DNA from 2 places in the Thalassobaculum salexigens DSM 19539 genome. Region 2 is predicted to be linked to the other one. Evidence: predicted binding sites of a transcription regulator. Region 2 holds the regulator's gene; the other holds the start of a gene.

Region 1 (8,697 bases), on a different contig from region 2:
TCGGAGGCGCGCAAGAAGGGTCAGATCGCCAACAGCAAGGAGGTGAACAGCTTTGCCGTGCTGCTGGGCGCGACGCTGGTCGTCGGCATCATCGGTCCGTTCGTTGCGCTGCGGGTCTACAGTCCGCTGGCCGGAATCATGGAGAAGGCCGGCACGATGCCGATCGATCATGGCAGCACCGGCCAGATCCTCTTCGACGTCTTCGCCTCGGTCCTGATCGCGTTGTCGCCGGTCTTCGCGGTGTTCATGGTGCTGGCTCTGGCCGCCAGCCTCGGCCAGTCCGGGATCCTGTTCACCACCGAACCGATCTCCCCGAAGTTCGACAAGATCTCGCCGATCAAGGGCTTCGGCCGGCTGTTCTCGCTGCGGTCGATCGTCGAGTTCCTGAAAGGCATCGCCAAGATGGGGGTCGTCGGCGCCGTCGCCCTGGTCCTGGTCTTGCCGGAACTCGACAGGCTCGAGACGATCGTCCAGATGGATGTCCGCCAGTTGCTGGAAGAGATCCAGACCCTGCTGATCCGCCTGCTGTTCGGGGTCTCCGCGGTCATGGTCGTCATCGCCGTGGCCGACTACGTCTATCAGAAGTACGAGCATATCAAGCAGCTCAAGATGAGCCGCCAGGAGATCCGCGACGAGCACAAGCAGTCGGAAGGCGACCCCCACGTCAAGGCGCGGCTGCGCCAGATCCGTCACGAGCGGGCGCGTCAGCGCATGATGTCGGCGGTGCCCCAGGCGGATGTCATCGTCACTAACCCGACACATTTCGCCGTCGCGTTGAAATACGACACCTCGGTGATGGCGGCGCCGACCGTGGTCGCCAAGGGCGTGGACAATGTCGCGTTCCGGATCCGCGAGGTGGCGGAGGCGAACGGCGTGCCGATCGTCGAAAACCCGCCGCTGGCGCGGGCGCTGTTCGGCGGCGTCGAACTGGACCAACAGATCCCGGAAGAGCACTATCAGGCGGTGGCGCAGATCATCTCCTACGTTTACCGCCTCCAGGGTAAGCGGATGTCGGCCTAGAGCGCGATCGGTTCAGATCGAAACGATCTGAACCGTGAATCGCCCTCTAACCCATTAAAGATAGAGCAAGTTCACACGAGCAGATGTTTCCATCTGATCGTGATTTGCTCTAAGGCGGCTCGCGCTCTAGATGGTCGTCCGGATGGGCCGGGCAGCGGAGGCGCTGGCGGAGCGCAGGATTTTGCGGAGGGGAAGCTGTTTTCTGGCGAGGGTTTGAGGGGGTTTTCCCTATGGCGCGCCCTGATCGGCGGACCGTCCGAACGCGGCAGCGATGCCGCCGACAGACGGATACCCGACGGCGACGGAGGGCCGGCGGAGGACGCGGTCGATCGTGGTTGCGTTCGCCTGGGCGCGGACGGCCGCTTCCTGGATGCCGATGCCGGGGCGGTGGCGCTCCTGGGCGAGTCGGCCTCGACGGGAGAGGGCAAACCCGTGGCGCGCCTGCGCCTCATGGTCCTCAAGCGCGATGTCTCCGACAGCGAAGTCACGGACAGTTTCGAGCATGACGGGCGGAGCGTTTCCGTAACGCTGACCGCGGTTCCGGAGGGAGTCGTCCGGGCCGATCTCTGCGCCGCCCGCAAGCCGGCCGATGCACCGCAGGAGACGGTGCTGGAACTGGTGGTCGACGCCCTGGAATACGCGCCCATCGGTGCACTGAGGATCTCCGACGAGGGACGGATCGTCGGCCATAACCGCTTCCTGTCCGACTGGCTCGGCCCCGGCGGCAGCAACGCCATGCTCGGCTTCGAGTTCCTGCCGCTGGTCGCCGAGCACGACCGCGACCGGGTGCGGCAGGTGATCGCCGGCGCCGATGCGAGCGGCGAGACCTCGCGGCCGATAGACGTGACCGTGGGCGGGGGCGATACCGAGCGCGTCGCCTCGATGTTCGTGCGGCGGCCCCGCGGCAACCCGAGCCAGCGGGTGGTCTATCTGATCGATGTCAGCGAGCAGCGCTCCCTGGAGGTGCAGTTCGCCCAGTCGCAGAAGATGCAGGCGGTCGGCCAGCTGGCCGGCGGCGTGGCCCACGATTTCAACAACCTGCTGACGGCGATGACCGGCTATTGCGACCTGCTGCTGCAGCGTCACCGCGCCGGCGACCAGTCCTTCGCCGATGTCATGCAGATCAAGCAGAACGCCAACCGGGCGGCCAACCTGGTGCGCCAGCTTCTCGCGTTCTCCCGGCAGCAGACCCTGATCCCCCGGGTCGTCGACCTGACCGAGATCCTGTCGGACCTGTCCCACCTGCTGCGCCGGCTGATCGGCGAGACCGTCGTCCTGGAACTGGAGCACGGCCGCGACCTGCGCCCGGTCCGGGTCGATCCGGGCCAGCTCGAACAGGTGATCATCAATCTCGTGGTCAATGCCCGCGACGCCATGCCCGGCGGCGGGCGGATCTCCATGCGCACCGGCCTGACCGAGACCGTCCGGCCGCTGCGCCAGGGCGACGAGGTCATGCCGCCCGGCGAATACGTGCTGATCGAGGTGATCGATACCGGCACCGGGATGCCGCCGGATGTGCAGAAGCGGATCTTCGAGCCGTTCTTCACCACCAAGGACCTGGGGCAGGGCACCGGGCTCGGCCTGTCGACCGCCTTCGGCATCATCAAGCAGTTCGGCGGCTACATGTTCGTCGACAGCACCCAGGGGGTCGGAACCACCTTCTCGATCTACCTGCCGGCCTGGACCGGCGCCCTGGAAGCCACCGCGGCCGACGGACCCCGGCGGCTGGACACCGATCTTTCGGGGACCGGCACCGTGCTGCTGGTGGAGGACGAGGATCCGGTGCGCCTGTTCGCCGCCCGGGCGCTGCGGGGCAAGGGCTACACGGTGCTGGAGGCGCGCTCGGGCGAGGCGGCTCTGGAGCTGCTGCGCGGCGAGAATCCGCAGGTCGACCTGATGGTGACCGACGTGATGATGCCGGGAATCGACGGACCGACCCTGATCCGCGAGGTGCGCAAGGACCGGCCGAGCCTGCCCGTGGTCTGTATTTCGGGGTATTCCGAGGATGCGTTGCGCCAGCGGATCGCCGACGCCGAATCGGTGGCGTTCCTGCCGAAACCGTTCTCGCTGAAGCAGCTCGCCCAGGCGGTGAAGCATGCTTCGCTCCCGATCGATCCCGGATCTTGAGGTCGATTCAGGCAAGACCGCTAGATCTGGACGAGAACAAAAGTAGAAAATCCGCTTGTGAATGAGAACAAAATAAGTACAATCCGTCTCTAGAGATCGTTCACCTCGCACCGGCACCGACGTCAGTCCCAACGGGTCACACCCGTTGCCCCGTACCGGGCGCGCACGATAGAAGGAGGCGGAAATGAGCGCTGCACTCAAGCTTGTTGAGAAGGACGGCATGGACAAGTCGAAAGCGTTGGAAGCCGCACTCAGTCAGATCGAGCGTGCGTTCGGCAAGGGCTCCGTGATGAAGCTCGGTGCGCGCGAAGCCGGGGTCGAGATAGACGCGGTGTCGACCGGCTCGCTCGGCCTGGATATCGGCCTCGGCATCGGCGGCCTGCCGCGCGGCCGCATCGTCGAGATCTACGGTCCGGAGAGCTCGGGAAAGACGACCCTGGCCCTGCATGTGGTCGCCGAGGCGCAGAAGGCCGGCGGCACCTGCGCCTTCGTCGATGCCGAGCATGCGCTCGATCCGATCTATGCCCGCAAGCTGGGCGTGGATGTGGACGAGCTGCTGATCTCCCAGCCGGATGCCGGCGAACAGGCGCTGGAGATCGCCGACACGCTGGTGCGCTCCGGCGCCATCGACGTGCTGGTGATCGATTCCGTGGCCGCCCTGGTGCCCCGGGCCGAACTCGAGGGCGAGATGGGCGACACCCATGTGGGCCTGCAGGCGCGGCTGATGAGCCAGGCGCTGCGCAAGCTGACCGGCTCGATCTCCAAGTCGCGCTGCATGGTGATCTTCATCAACCAGATCCGCCAGAAGATCGGCGTGATGTTCGGCAACCCGGAGACCACCACCGGCGGCAACGCGCTGAAGTTCTATGCCTCCGTGCGCCTCGACATCCGCCGCATCGGCGCGATCAAGGACCGCGACGAGGTGGTGGGCAACCAGACCCGGGTGAAGGTGGTGAAGAACAAGCTGGCTCCGCCGTTCCGGGTCATCGAATTCGACATCATGTACGGCGAGGGCATTTCCAAGCTGGGCGAGCTGCTCGATCTTGGCGTCAATGCCAGCATCGTGGAGAAGTCGGGCGCGTGGTTCTCCTGCGACGGCCAGCGCATCGGCCAGGGCCGAGAGAACGCCAAGCAGTTCCTGAAGGCCAATCCGGACATCGCCAACGGCATCGAGCGGCGGATCCGCGAGAATGCCGGGCTGGTGGCCGAGGCCATGCTGGTCGGCGACCCGGAAAGCGGGCCCGAGGACGCCGCGGGCGACGACGCCTGATCGCATTTAGGAGGGCGGCCGGTCACCGGCCGCCTTCGTCCTTCGGGTGGGACGTCCCCCGCCGGCCGGTCCTCCGGCGTCGATAGCGGGACGGCGACCCGACCCGTCCGGCGGGCATCCGCTGGACAGCGCCGGGTGGCCTCGATAAAACCGGGGACTTTTGACGGCGCCGTTTCCGCGCGTGGGGCGCGGGGCCGGCCGCCAAGTCGCCGGAGACAGGGCCATGGCCACGACGAACGACATCCGCCGCGCGTTTCTCGACTATTTCTCGGCCCGCGGGCATGCCGAGGTGGCCTCCAGCCCGCTGGTGCCGCGCAACGATCCGACGTTGATGTTCACCAACGCCGGTATGGTGCAGTTCAAGAACGTCTTCACCGGCCAGGAGACCCGCGACTACAACCGGGCCGTCACCTCGCAGAAATGCGTGCGCGCCGGCGGCAAGCACAACGACCTGGACAATGTCGGCTACACCGCCCGCCACCACACCTTCTTCGAGATGTTGGGGAACTTCTCCTTCGGCGACTATTTCAAGGCCGAGGCGATCGAGTTCGCCTGGACCCTGATCACCGGCGAGTTCGGCCTGCCCAAGGACAAGCTGCTGGCCACCGTCTATGCCGAGGATGACGAGGCGGCCGCCCTCTGGAAGAAGATCGCCGGCCTGCCGGAAGAACGGATCATCCGCATCCCGACCTCAGACAATTTCTGGGCGATGGGCGATACCGGACCCTGCGGCCCGTGTTCGGAGATCTTCTTCGACCATGGCCCGTCCATCCCCGGCGGCCCGCCGGGCTCGCCGGACGAGGATGGCGACCGGTTCATCGAGATCTGGAACCTAGTGTTCATGCAGTACGAGCAGGTGACGCCCGACGAACGGGTCAACCTGCCGCGGCCGTCGATCGACACCGGCATGGGCCTGGAGCGCATCTCCGCCGTTCTGCAGGGCAAGCACGACAACTACGACATCGACACCATGCGCCGCATCATCGAGGCCTCGGCCGAGGCCGCCGGCGTGGATCCGGACGGTGAGTTCAAGGTCTCGCACCGGGTGGTCGCCGACCACCTGCGGGCCAGCACCTTCCTGATCGCCGACGGGGTGCTGCCGTCGAACGAGGGCCGCGGCTACGTGCTGCGCCGGATCATGCGCCGGGCCATGCGCCACGCCCATATCATGGGCTGCACCGACCCGCTGCTGCACCGGCTGGTGCCGACCCTGGTGCGCGAGATGGGCGAGGCCTTCCCGGAACTCGGCCGCGCCCAGGCGCTGGCGACCGAAACCCTCAAGCTGGAGGAGACCCGGTTCAAGGAGACCCTGGACCGCGGTCTGCGCATCCTCTCCGAGGAGACCGGCAAACTCGGCGAGGGCCAGGCCCTGAACGGCGAGGTCGCCTTCAAGCTCTACGACACCTACGGCTTCCCGGTCGATTTGACCGCCGACATCCTGCGCGGCCAGGGCCGGGCGTTGGACCAGGCCGGTTTCGACGCGGCGATGGAGCTCCAGCGTGCGGCCGCCCGCAAGTCCTGGTCGGGTTCGGGCGAGGCTGCGACCGACCGCACCTGGTTCGAGGTCCGCGACAAGGTCGGCGCCACCGAGTTTCTCGGCTACGACACCACCTCGGCCGAGGGCGTGGTCAGCGCCCTGATCGTCGACGGCAAGCAGGTCGACAGCGTCGAACCGGGGGCCCAGCCCGGCGGCGACGTGCTGGTCGTGGTCAACCAGACCCCGTTCTATGGCGAGAGCGGTGGCCAGATGGGCGATACCGGCACCATCCGCACGGCCGCCGGCGCGACCCTCGCGGTGACGGATACCCAGAAGAAGCTGGGCGACGTCTTCATCCATGTCGCCACGCTGCAGGACGGCCCGGTGAAGGTCGGCGAACCGGTGGAACTGCTGGTCGATGCCGACCGCCGCGACCGGCTGCGGGCGAACCACTCGGCCACCCACCTGCTGCACGAGGCCCTGCGCCGCCGGCTCGGCGACCATGTGGCCCAGAAGGGCTCCCTGGTGGCACCGGAGCGCCTGCGCTTCGATTTCAGCCAGCCCACATCCATCGCGCGGGAGGACCTGGCCTGGGTGGAGAGCGAGGTGAACCGGCGGGTGCGTCAGAATTCCCCGGTCACCACCCGCCTGATGACCCCGGATGCGGCCATCGGCGAGGGGGCCATGGCCCTGTTCGGCGAGAAATACGGTGACGAGGTCCGTGTCGTCTCCATGGGCGGCGACCTCGAGGCGGGCGGCAAGTCGGCCTGGTCGGTCGAGCTCTGCGGCGGTACCCATGTGGGCCGCACCGGCGATATCGGCCTGGTGAAGATCGTCGCCGAAGGCGCGGTCGCCGCCGGCGTGCGCCGGGTGGAGGCGGTCACCGGCATCGGTGCGCTGGACTGGCTGAACGCCCGCGAAGCCGCGCTGGCCGAGGCGTCGGCCGAGCTGAAGACAACGCCGGAGGACCTGCCGGCCCGCGTCCATGTCCTGATCGAGGAGCGCCGCCGGCTCGAGCGCGAGCTGGTGGAGACCCGTAAGAAGCTGGCCTCCGGCGGTTCCGGCGGCGGCGCGACCAAGACCGTCTCCGGCGTCACCTTCGCCGGCCGGTCGCTTGACGGCGTGCCGGCCCGCGAGCTGAAGGGCGTGGCCGACGGCCTGAAGCAGGAGATCGGCTCGGGAGTCGTCGCCGTGGTCAGCAACGACGACGGCAAGGCCTCCCTGGTGGTCGCCGTGACCGACGACCTGACCGGCCGGTTCAGTGCCGTCGATCTGGTCCGCGCCGGCTCGGCGGCTCTCGGCGGCAAGGGCGGCGGCGGCCGTCCAGACATGGCCCAGGCAGGCGGCCCCGACGGCACGGCCGGCGACAAGGCCCTGGCGGCGATCGAAGCGGCCTTGGCCTCCGCCCCCGCCGCCGCGTAAGGTCCGGGACGACCCGGTGCCGGGGCGGCGACGCTCTGCCCCGGTTTCGTCGCAGTTTCGACCCACGGTGCTTCCCCGCGAGTGCCGCGCGCACAACCCACCCGGCATGAAGCCGTCTGGCGAGGTGAGATGAACGAGATGCAGCAACCCACCCGCTTCGAGGGCAGCGACAGCTACGTCGCCACCGCCGACCTGCGTGTGGCCGTGAACGCCGCGGTACAGCTTGCCCGTCCGCTGCTGGTCAAGGGCGAGCCCGGCACCGGCAAGACGGTGCTGGCCCGCGAGGTGGCGGACGCTCTCGGCATGCCGCTGATCGAGTGGCACGTGAAGTCGACCACCAAGGCGCAGCACGGCCTGTACGAGTACGATGCGGTCGCCCGCCTGCGCGACGGTCAGCTCGGCGACGAGCGGGTGCGGGACATCTCCAACTACATCCGCCGCGGCAAGCTGTGGGAGGCGTTCACCGCCCCGGAGCAGGCGGTGCTGCTGATCGACGAGATCGACAAGGCGGATATCGAGTTCCCGAACGACCTGCTGCTGGAACTCGACCGCATGGAGTTCTTCGTCTACGAAACCGGCGAGACGGTGAGGGCGAAGCACCGCCCGATCGTCATCATCACCTCGAACAACGAGAAGGAGCTGCCGGACGCCTTCCTGCGCCGCTGCTTCTTCCACTACATCCGCTTCCCCGATCCGGAGACCATGGCGGCGATCGTCGAGGTGCATTTCCCCAAGTTGAAACAGGAAATGCTGCGCGCTGCCCTGAACGCGTTCTTCGAGATCCGCGAGGTCCCGGGGCTGAAGAAGAAGCCGTCCACCTCGGAGCTGCTGGACTGGCTGAAACTGCTGCTGATCGAGGACATCCCGCCGGAGGCGCTGAAGGTCACCGACAAGAAGGACCTGATCCCGCCGCTCTACGGCGCCCTGCTGAAGAACGAGCAGGACGTCCACCTGTTCGAACGCCTGGCCTTCCTGGCCCGGCGCGAGGGGCGGGCGTGATGCGCGCGCTGGTCCTGGCCGCCGCCCTTTCCTTCGCCGCCACGCCCGCCTTTGCCGGCAAGCTGCTGGAGGCGGCGCCCGAGGCAATGAAGAGCTATGCCGAGCAGGCGGGCTACATCCTGAGTTCCATCGCCGTGTGCGGCGGTGATGCGGAGGAGGAGACGTATTTCCGCTCTCTGGCCCGCGACAACCTTGTGCAGCTCGGCGCCGATGACGAGGATCTGGGCTTCCTGGAATACAACATGGAAGCGGCCGCCCGGACCGCCAAACCGCGCAAGCGGGACTGCGGCGAGGATGGCGCGGTGCCCGTGGCCTCCGACCTGTTCCTGTACAGGAACATCATCGAGAAGGCGCTGAAAGGCGGCTGAGCCCCCCAGGTAGC
Region 2 (8,697 bases):
TGGCCGGGATCGGCGGCGACCGCATGGCGGCCGAGGGGCTGCAGACCCTGTTTCCGATCAGCGAGATGGCGGTCATGGGGATCGTCGAGATCCTGCCGAAGGCGCCGAAGCTGCTGCGCCGGATCGGCCAGACCGTGGCCGATATCCAGGCCCGCAGGCCGGCCGTCGTGGTCACCATCGACAGCAAGGCCTTCACCATGCGGGTGAACAAGCGCCTGCACGCCCTGCGCACCAAGACGGGCGAGGGGCCGAAGCTGATCCATTGGGTACCGCCGACGGTCTGGGCCTGGCGGCCGGGCCGGGCCGAGGTCATCGCCAGGTATCTCGACCATCTCCTGACACTCTATCCCTTCGAGCCGCCGTATTTCGAGGCGCACGGCCTTCCCACCACCTTCGTCGGTCATCCGGCCGCCGTGGCGCCGGACGGCAACGGCAAGCGGTTCAAGGGCCGCTACGGCCTGCCGGCCGGCGCGCCGGTGCTGGGACTGTTCCCCGGCAGCCGGCCGGGCGAGGTGAAACGCCTGCTGCCGATCTTCGGTGACGTGGTCGACCGCCTAGCCGCGCGGTACCAAGGGCTGCGGGTGGTGCTGCCGACGGTCTCCGGGGTGGCCGACGCGGTGCGCGAGGGGACGGCCAACTGGCGCGCGCCGGTCAGCATCGTCACCGAGCATCGGCACAAGGCGGATGCCTTCGCCGCCTGCACCGTGGCGCTGGCGGCCTCGGGCACGGTGACCCTGGAGCTCAGCCTCGCCGGCGTGCCGACGGTGGTCGCCTACCGGGTGAACGCCCTGTCGGCCGCGATCGCGCGGCGCCTCGTGGATCCGGAGGCAGTGGTCCTGACCAACAAGCTGATGGGCAAGCGGGTGATCCCGCAGTTCCTGCAGGAGGACTGCACCGCCGACCGGCTGACCGTGGCGATCGAGCGCCTGTTCGACGATCCCCGCGCCCGGGCCGAGCAGGGCGCGGCCAGCGAGGCGATCCGCAGGATGCTCACCGTCGACGGCGAGGACCCCTCCGTCCGCGCTGCGAAGGCGGTGCTGAAGGTGACCCGCGAAGAGGCCGACGCGCTGGTCGCGGATTAGCGACCCGCGAGCTTCCGGACCCGTCCGCTGCGCTCTGCGATGCCGGAGCTTTATTTTCTTCCCTGCCTCCACCCGCCCACACTCCCCGGCCCTGTGCCGGGGCCAGCGGTGGTGCTTGGACGGGCGCCCTCAGACAGATCGCGAGTGGACGACGCGTCCGGCGGGCTCGTCCCGGCACAGGGCCGGGGAATGAGGAGAGGGTGGGCAGCGAAACCCCCAACGAGAAAGGGCGGCCCGGAGGCCGCCCTTTGCAGTCGTTCCGGCGAGGCGGAAGTCCTCAGCCGCGCTTCTCCAGCGGCACGTAGTCGCGTGCGGTCGGGCCGGTGTAGAGCTGGCGCGGACGCCCGATCTTCTGGCCCGGCTCCTCGATCATCTCCTTCCACTGCGCCACCCAGCCGACGGTGCGGGCGACGGCGAACAGCACGGTGAACATGGAGGTCGGGAAGCCCAGCGCCTTCAGCACGATGCCGGAGTAGAAGTCGACGTTCGGGAACAGCTTCTTCTCGACGAAGTACGGATCGGAGAGGGCGAGCTTCTCCAGCTCCATGGCCAGCTCGAGCAGCGGATCGTCCAGGTTCAGCTCTTCCAGAACCTCGTGGCAGGACTTCTGCATCACCTTGGCGCGCGGGTCGTAGTTCTTGTAGACCCGGTGGCCGAAGCCCATCAGGCGGAACGGATCGTCCTTGTCCTTGGCGCGCTCGATGAACTCGGGGATGTTGTCTTTATGGCCGATCTGCTGAAGCATGTTCAGCACGGCCTCGTTGGCACCGCCATGGGCCGGTCCCCACAGCGAGGCGACGCCCGCGGCGATGCAGGCGAACGGATTGGCGCCCGAGGAGCCGGCCAGGCGGACGGTCGAGGTCGACGCGTTCTGTTCGTGGTCGGCGTGCAGGATGAAGATCCGGTCCATGGCGCGGGCCACGGTCGGGCTGATCACGTATTCCTCGGCCGGCACCGCGAACATCATGTACAGGAAGTTCTCGGCGTAGGAGAGGTCGTTGCGCGGGTAGTTGAACGGCTGGCCGACCGAGTACTTGTAGGCCATGGCCGCGATCGTCGGCATCTTGGCGATCAGGCGGAACGACGCGACCATCCGCTGGTGCTCGTCGTGGATGTCGGTGCTGTCGTGGTAGAACGCCGACAGACCGCCGACGACGCCGCACATGATCGCCATCGGGTGGGCGTCCCGCCGGAAGCCTCGGTAGAAGTTCGCCAGCTGCTCGTGCAGCATCGTGTGATACGTCACGTCATGGACGAACTTCTCCTTCTCCTTCGGCGTCGGCAGCTCGCCGTTCAGAAGCAGATGGCAGACTTCCATGAAGTCGGACTTCTCGGCCAGATCCTCGATCGAGTAGCCGCGGTGCAGCAACTGGCCCACATCGCCGTCGATATAGGTCAGGCCCGACTCACAGGAACCGGTGGAGGTGAAGCCCGGGTCGTAGGTGAAATGCCCGGTCTCCGCATACAGCTTGCGCACATCGATGACGCTCGGGCCCAAGGTGCCCGGAATCACGGGAAGCTCGTAGCTTGCGCCGGACGCGTTATCGGTGAGGGTGAACGTGCCGGTATTGCTCTGGCTCATCTTTTAGTCCCCTGTTTCGAAGCCGCGCTCCCGGTTGGCCAGGATGAACGCGCAGCGGCGCGCGGATACTATCCGCTAGTGTGCAGTGCCGCAAACGGCGTCGATGCGCCTCAGCGACTCGTCTTTGCCAAGAACCGCCAGGACCTCGAAAATGCCCGGCGATGTGGTCGATCCAGTAAGGGCGGCGCGCAAGGGCTGCGCGGCTTTGCCGAGCTTCAGTTCCTGAGCCTCAGCAAAGGAGCGCACTGCCTGCTCAACGTCCCCCTCCTGGAAAGAATTAAGCCCACGGAGTTTTTCCGCAAGCCCCGACAGCACACGCCTGCCGTCGTCGTCGAGTAGCTTGTTTGCTTTTTCGTCAAAGCTTAGCGGCAGGGTGGCGGCGTAGAACCGCGCATTGTCCGCCAGCTCCTTGACCGTGCGGGCGCGGGCCTTCAGCCCTTCCATGCCCCCGCGAATGCGGCTCTCGGTCTCCGCGGTCAGATCCAACCCGTCCGGCTCGGCGCGCAGGCGCGCCAGCACCAGCTCGGCCAGCCGGTCGTTGTCGGCCTCGCGGATATAGTGGCCGTTCAGGTTTTCCAGCTTGGCGAAGTCGAAGCGCGCGGCCGACCGACCGACGCCGTCCAGGTCGAACAGCTCGATCGCCTTGTCCCGCGGCACGATCTCCTCGTCGCCATGGGCCCAGCCCAGACGCAGCAGATAGTTGTTCACCGCCTCGGGCAGGTAGCCCATGTCGCGATAGGCGTCGACGCCGAGGGCGCCGTGGCGCTTCGACAACTTGGCGCCGTCGGGGCCGTGGATCAGCGGGATATGGGCGAAGACCGGCACGTCCCAACCCATCGCCCGGTAGATCACCGCCTGGCGGAAGGCGTTGTTCAGGTGGTCGTCGCCGCGGATCACATGGGTGATGCCCATGTCGTGATCGTCCACCACCACCGAATGCATGTAGGTCGGCGTGCCGTCGGCCCGCAGGATGATCATGTCGTCGAGCTGGGCGTTCGGCACGGTGACCGAGCCCTGTACCGCGTCGACCAGCGTCGTCTCGCCGTCCTGGGGCGCCTTGATGCGGATCACCGGCTTCACGCCCGCCGGCGCCTCCGACGGATCGCGGTCGCGCCAGGTGCCGTCGTAACGCGGCTGACGGCCCTCCGCCCGGGCCTTCTCGCGCATCTGCTCCAGTTCTTCGGTGGAGCAGTAGCAGCGATACGCCTGGCCGATCTCCAGGAGCTTATGGGCGACTTCGGTGTGGCGCTCGATGCGGGAGAGCTGGAACACCGGCGCCTCGTCACCGCCGAGACCGAGCCAGTCCAGCCCGTCCAGGATCGCGTCCACCGCCTCGGGCGTGGAGCGTTTGCGGTCTGTGTCTTCGATACGCAACAGGTAGCGCCCGCCGTGATGGCGCGCGAACAGCCAGTTGAACAACGCCGTGCGCGCGCCGCCGATATGCAGGAACCCGGTGGGCGAGGGGGCGAAGCGGGTGACGACCGACATGGAAAGCCTTTCGCATGCGCGAGCGGTTGAACGGGAGCCTCAGCGGCGGACCTGCCGGCGCTTTGCGCCGGAAAGTGGGCCCGGTGTCTAGCACAGGCGCGCGCGAGGCGCGACCATCGCGCCACCCGTCGCGGCCTCAGCAGGCGGCGACCGGGGCTCCGACGGTCCCCATCGCGCTCCCCGCCGCCGGACGCGCTCGGGGCCGGTGGGCGGTGCTCGCCGGGTGCAGGCGCGCCCTGGCGCAGGACCGGGCACGCTGGCCGCTCTGGCTGCCGGTCGCCTTCGCCGGCGGGATCGGCCTGTATTTCAGCCTGCCGTCGGAGCCGCCCCTCGCCGCCGCGCTGATCCCGCCGCCGGTCCTGGCACTGGCGGCCTGGTCGGTGCGGGAACGGGAGGGGGCATTCTGTACCCTGTTGGTCCTGCTGTTCGTCGCGCTGGGCGGTTCGGCGGCGCTGCTGCGGACCGCCGCCACGGACACGGTGCTGCTGACCGAGCCGATATGGGCCGATCTGGATGGGGTGGTGGAGCGGGTGGAGCATCGGCCGGACGACATCCGCCTGACCCTGGCGGAGGTCCGGATCGTCGGCGGGCGCGGTACCGCGCCGTATCGGGTGCGGGTGGTGAGCCGATCGCGGGACGTCGCCCCCGCGATCGGCGACCGGGTGCGTCTGCGCGCCCGCCTGACCCCGCCGCCGCAGCCGTCCGTGCCGGGCGGGTTCGACTTCCAGCGCAGCGCCTTCTTTGACGGGCTGGGGGCGGTCGGCTTCACGGTCGGGCAGCCCGTGCTGCTCGAGGCCGGGTCGGTGGGAGGCTTCTCCCTCGCGGTGGCGGCCCTGCGGGCGCGGATTGCCGGACGGCTGGCCGAGGCGCTTCCAGGGCCGACAGGCGCCGTGGCGGCCGCGCTGATCGTCGGCGAGCGGGCCGGACTGGACGACGCGACCCAGGCGGCGTTCCGGGATTCGGGGCTGGCGCACCTGCTGGCGATCTCCGGCCTGCATATGGGGCTGGTGGCGGGGACCCTGTTTGCCGGTGTGCGCCTCGCCCTGTGCTTGATCCCGGGTGTGGCCCTGCGCCGTCCGGTGAAGAAGATCGCCGCCTGCGTGGCACTGGCGGGCAGTGCCGCCTATCTGGTGCTGGCCGGGGCCCCGGTGCCGACCCAGCGGGCGTTTCTCATGGCGGCGGTGGTGCTGTCGGCGGTGCTGGTCGATCGCGAGGCGGTGAGCCTGCGGCTGGTGGCGCTGGCGGCCTTCACCGTGTTGGCGTTGCGGCCGGACGTGCTGACCGGCGCCAGCTTCCAGCTTTCCTTCGCCGCGGTGGTCGCGCTGGTCGCGGCGCATGAGACCTTGCGACGGTATGGAGGCCGACTGGGAGGCGGTCTCGGCGGCTGGCTGGTTCGGGCGGTGCGGTATTTCGCCGGCGTGGCGGTGACCTCCATTGTCGCGACCCTGGCGACCGCGCCGTTCGTCACCTTCCATTTCCAGGCGATCGCCCTGGGCGGCATTCTCGCCAACATGCTGGCCGTGCCGCTGACGGCTTTCGTGACCATGCCGGCGGGCATCGTCGCGCTTCTGTCCATGCCGCTGGGTCTGGAGGGCTGGGCGCTGGCGGCCATGGGGCTAGGGATCGACGCGACCCTGGCCGTGGCCGCCCGGGTGGTCGACTGGACCGGGCCCGCCGCCGGCGTCTATCCGCAGCCGGTCGCCGGTCTGGCGGCCGTCTCCCTCGGGGGATGCTGGCTGGCGATCTGGCGCACGCGCCTGCGCTGGCTCGGCCTGGTGCCGATGGCCGCCGGCGGCCTGCTGTGGCTCACCGTGGCGCCGCCGGACGTGCTGATCTCGGCCGACGGACAGCTCAGCGCGGTGGCGGCGGCCGGCGGCGGGGAGGGGGCGTGGGTGGTGTCGACCACCCGGGGCAACCGGTTCACCCGCTCGGTCTGGGCCCGACGGTGGGGCGTGGAGGACGCGGTGACGGTGACGGCCTGGGACGGGCAGGCGGAGGGGCCGTCAGGCGCGCTGGCCTGCGACGATCTGGGCTGTACCCTGCGGCGCAACGGCCTGCTGCTGTCGCTGGCCGCCAGCCACGAGGCGGCGCTGGAGGATTGCGCGGCCGCCGACGTGCTGGTCGCGGTCGTGCGCGTCCGCACACCGTGCTCGCGTCCGCGCCTGCTGGTGCACAGCCCGGACCTGCGGCGCGACGGGGCGCACGCTTTCTGGCTCGGGCGCGACGGGCCGCGGATGGAGTCCGTGCGCGGCCGTCGGGGGATCCGCCCCTGGGTCCCGGCGCCGACCCAGTTCCGGCCCCCGGTTTCCAAGGAGTGAATGCCGCTGATCAACGTTTAGAGACAATAAGATAGTGCAGCGTCACGCACACCGAGGCGATCACGAGGTGATCCCGTCACCGAACGATCGGCTCTAGGATTAGAGTTTCGCGACAAAGGGATAAAACTTTTCACTGTTTCGGCGCGGCAATATCGATTAAATCCAATATATAAGTTGTGCCTGGGGAAGATTGGGGAGTCGTGATGCGCATGCCGGTACGGGAATGCTCGTTCGCGATTCTCGCGGACTCGGTGGCCGAGGTTGTCGGCAAGAAGAACCTCGCCTATGTCGCCATCAAGCAGGCGGCGTCCACCGACAACCCCGCGCGGGAGCGCTGGGCGTCCAATCTCTTCGGGCAGATTTCCCTTTCCAACCGCAAGCAGATCCGGTCCAACGCCATGGACAAGGCGCATGTCGAACGCAACAAGCGCCGGTCCGAGGATAATCGGGTCAAGGAAATCAAGGGCGTGGACTGGGGCAACCTGTTCGCCCATTCCGGCGGCTGAGCGCCGAGCGGTCGGCGCTGAACTGCCGGTTCACGATCACGCGCACTCTCTCAGGCATCCGAAGCGGATCCGCCCGGTGTTCGGGCAGATCCGCCTCCAGATATATCAGTAATTGCGGATCAGTCCGACCAGACGTCCCTGGATACGTACGCGGTCCGGACCGAAGATCTGGATCTTGTATGCCGCGTTCGCCGGTTCCAGCGCGACCGAGTTGCCCTTGCGGCGCAGGCGCTTGAGGGTCGCCTCCCGCTCGTCGATCAGGGCGACGACGATGGACCCGTTCTCCGCGGTGTCGCAGCGCCGGATGATGACCGTGTCGCCGTCGAAGATGCCGTCCTCGATCATCGAATCACCGGCGATCTCCAGGGCGTAGTGCTCGCCGCCCGCCACCATGGAGAGCGGGACCGACACCGTGCTTGTCGGGTCGCTGATCGCCTCGATCGCGGTACCGGCGGCGATCCGGCCGTAGAGCGGCAGTTCGAACCCGCCGTCGCTGTCGGACGGCTGCTCGCGGCCGCCGCTGCGCATCGGAAAATTGCCGGGGATGACGTTGGGGGCGAAGCCGCGGATCGCCGGGGACGGCTCGGCAGCGGTCGCAGCTCCCGCCACCTCGGGCAGTTTCAGCACTTCCAGTGCCCGCGCCCGATGGGGCAGGCGTCGGATGAAGCCGCGTTCCTCCAGAGCCGTGATCAGCCGGTGAATGCCGGATTTCGACTTGAGGTTCAGCGCTTCCTTCATCTCGTCGAACGAGGGGGAGACCCCGCCTTCCTCCAGCCGCTTGTGGATGAACATCAGCAGTTCGTGCTGCTTGCGGGTGAGCATCGGGTCCCTCGACTTTCCGCCGCCACCGCGCCCGGCTGGGAAGCCTGCGCCTGAGCGAACAAACATGGTACAAACACCGATGTTCTACTTTTGATCCGCCGGCAGGTCAAGGCCTGTGGATAAGTCGGGGGACAGTATCCGGCGCGACTCGCTTAAATAGACAGGAAGTCGCCGGCGAGGCAGAGCACGCGCACGGTGTCGCCGGCCTTGCGACTCGGGTCGTGCGCCGGCCGGACGATCAAGCAATCGGCGGCAGCGAGGCGCGACATCATCGAACTGTCCTGGCGCGGGAACGGGCGTACATGGCGGCGACCGTCGTCTCCCATTTCCCAGGTGGCGCGGACGTAGTCCTGACGTCTGTCGTTCTCCTTTAGATCGACGGCGAGAACCGCCTGTTCCTCTTGGGCCCCGACCGTCTCCAGGCCCAGCATGGTCTCCAGGGCCGGACGCAGGAACACGGTGGCGCAGACCACCGTGGACACCGGATTCCCGGGCAGTCCCAGCATCGGCACCCCGGCGAAACGGCCGAAGATCAGCGGCTTGCCCGGCCGCATGGCGATCTTCCAGAAGCCGACCTCCAGGGCGTCGGCGCCGAACTCGCCGTCGCCCAGGGCTTTCTGCACAAGGTCGTGGCGGCCGACCGAGGCACCGCCGGTGGTGACCAGCATGTCGGCGCCCCGCGCACCGGCCGCCAGGCGTCGCAGCGCACCCTCGTCGTCCGGGGCGATGCCCAGATCGACCGGCTCGCCGCCGACCGCCCGGACCACAGCCGCAAGCGCATAGGCATTGGAGGAGACGATCCGCATCGGATCGGTCAACTCGCCCGGACGCACGATTTCGTCGCCGGTGGACAGAATCGCGACGCGCGGTTTCCGGCGCACCGAAATCCACGGCACGTT

Evidence for each region. Region 2 encodes LexA, which represses DNA repair genes until DNA is damaged. Its sites were predicted from a motif close to ATGTTCTANTTTGGTTC; they were not measured.
Region 1: recA (recombinase RecA) is a predicted target of LexA. The motif match lies at 3,182-3,198, and genes of this name have one in related genera.

The regions. Positions count from the first base shown of each region.
Region 1 covers NZ_KE384094.1:27,453-36,149, reverse strand. Annotated here, with positions in the region: gene flhB (flagellar biosynthesis protein FlhB) at 1-1,020, shown strand, start outside; gene G578_RS26570 (response regulator) at 1,234-3,147, shown strand; gene recA (recombinase RecA) at 3,332-4,417, shown strand; gene alaS (alanine--tRNA ligase) at 4,641-7,316, shown strand; gene G578_RS0115340 (AAA family ATPase) at 7,455-8,315, shown strand; gene G578_RS0115335 (hypothetical protein) at 8,315-8,683, shown strand.
Region 2 covers NZ_KE384093.1:1,828,341-1,837,037, forward strand. Annotated here, with positions in the region: gene lpxB (lipid-A-disaccharide synthase) at 1-1,082, shown strand, start outside; gene G578_RS0112925 (citrate synthase) at 1,360-2,664, opposite strand; gene gltX (glutamate--tRNA ligase) at 2,740-4,152, opposite strand; gene G578_RS26170 (ComEC/Rec2 family competence protein) at 4,365-6,470, shown strand; gene G578_RS0112940 (hypothetical protein) at 6,674-6,976, shown strand; gene lexA (transcriptional repressor LexA) at 7,082-7,798, opposite strand; gene G578_RS0112950 (molybdopterin molybdotransferase MoeA) at 7,951-8,697, opposite strand, start outside.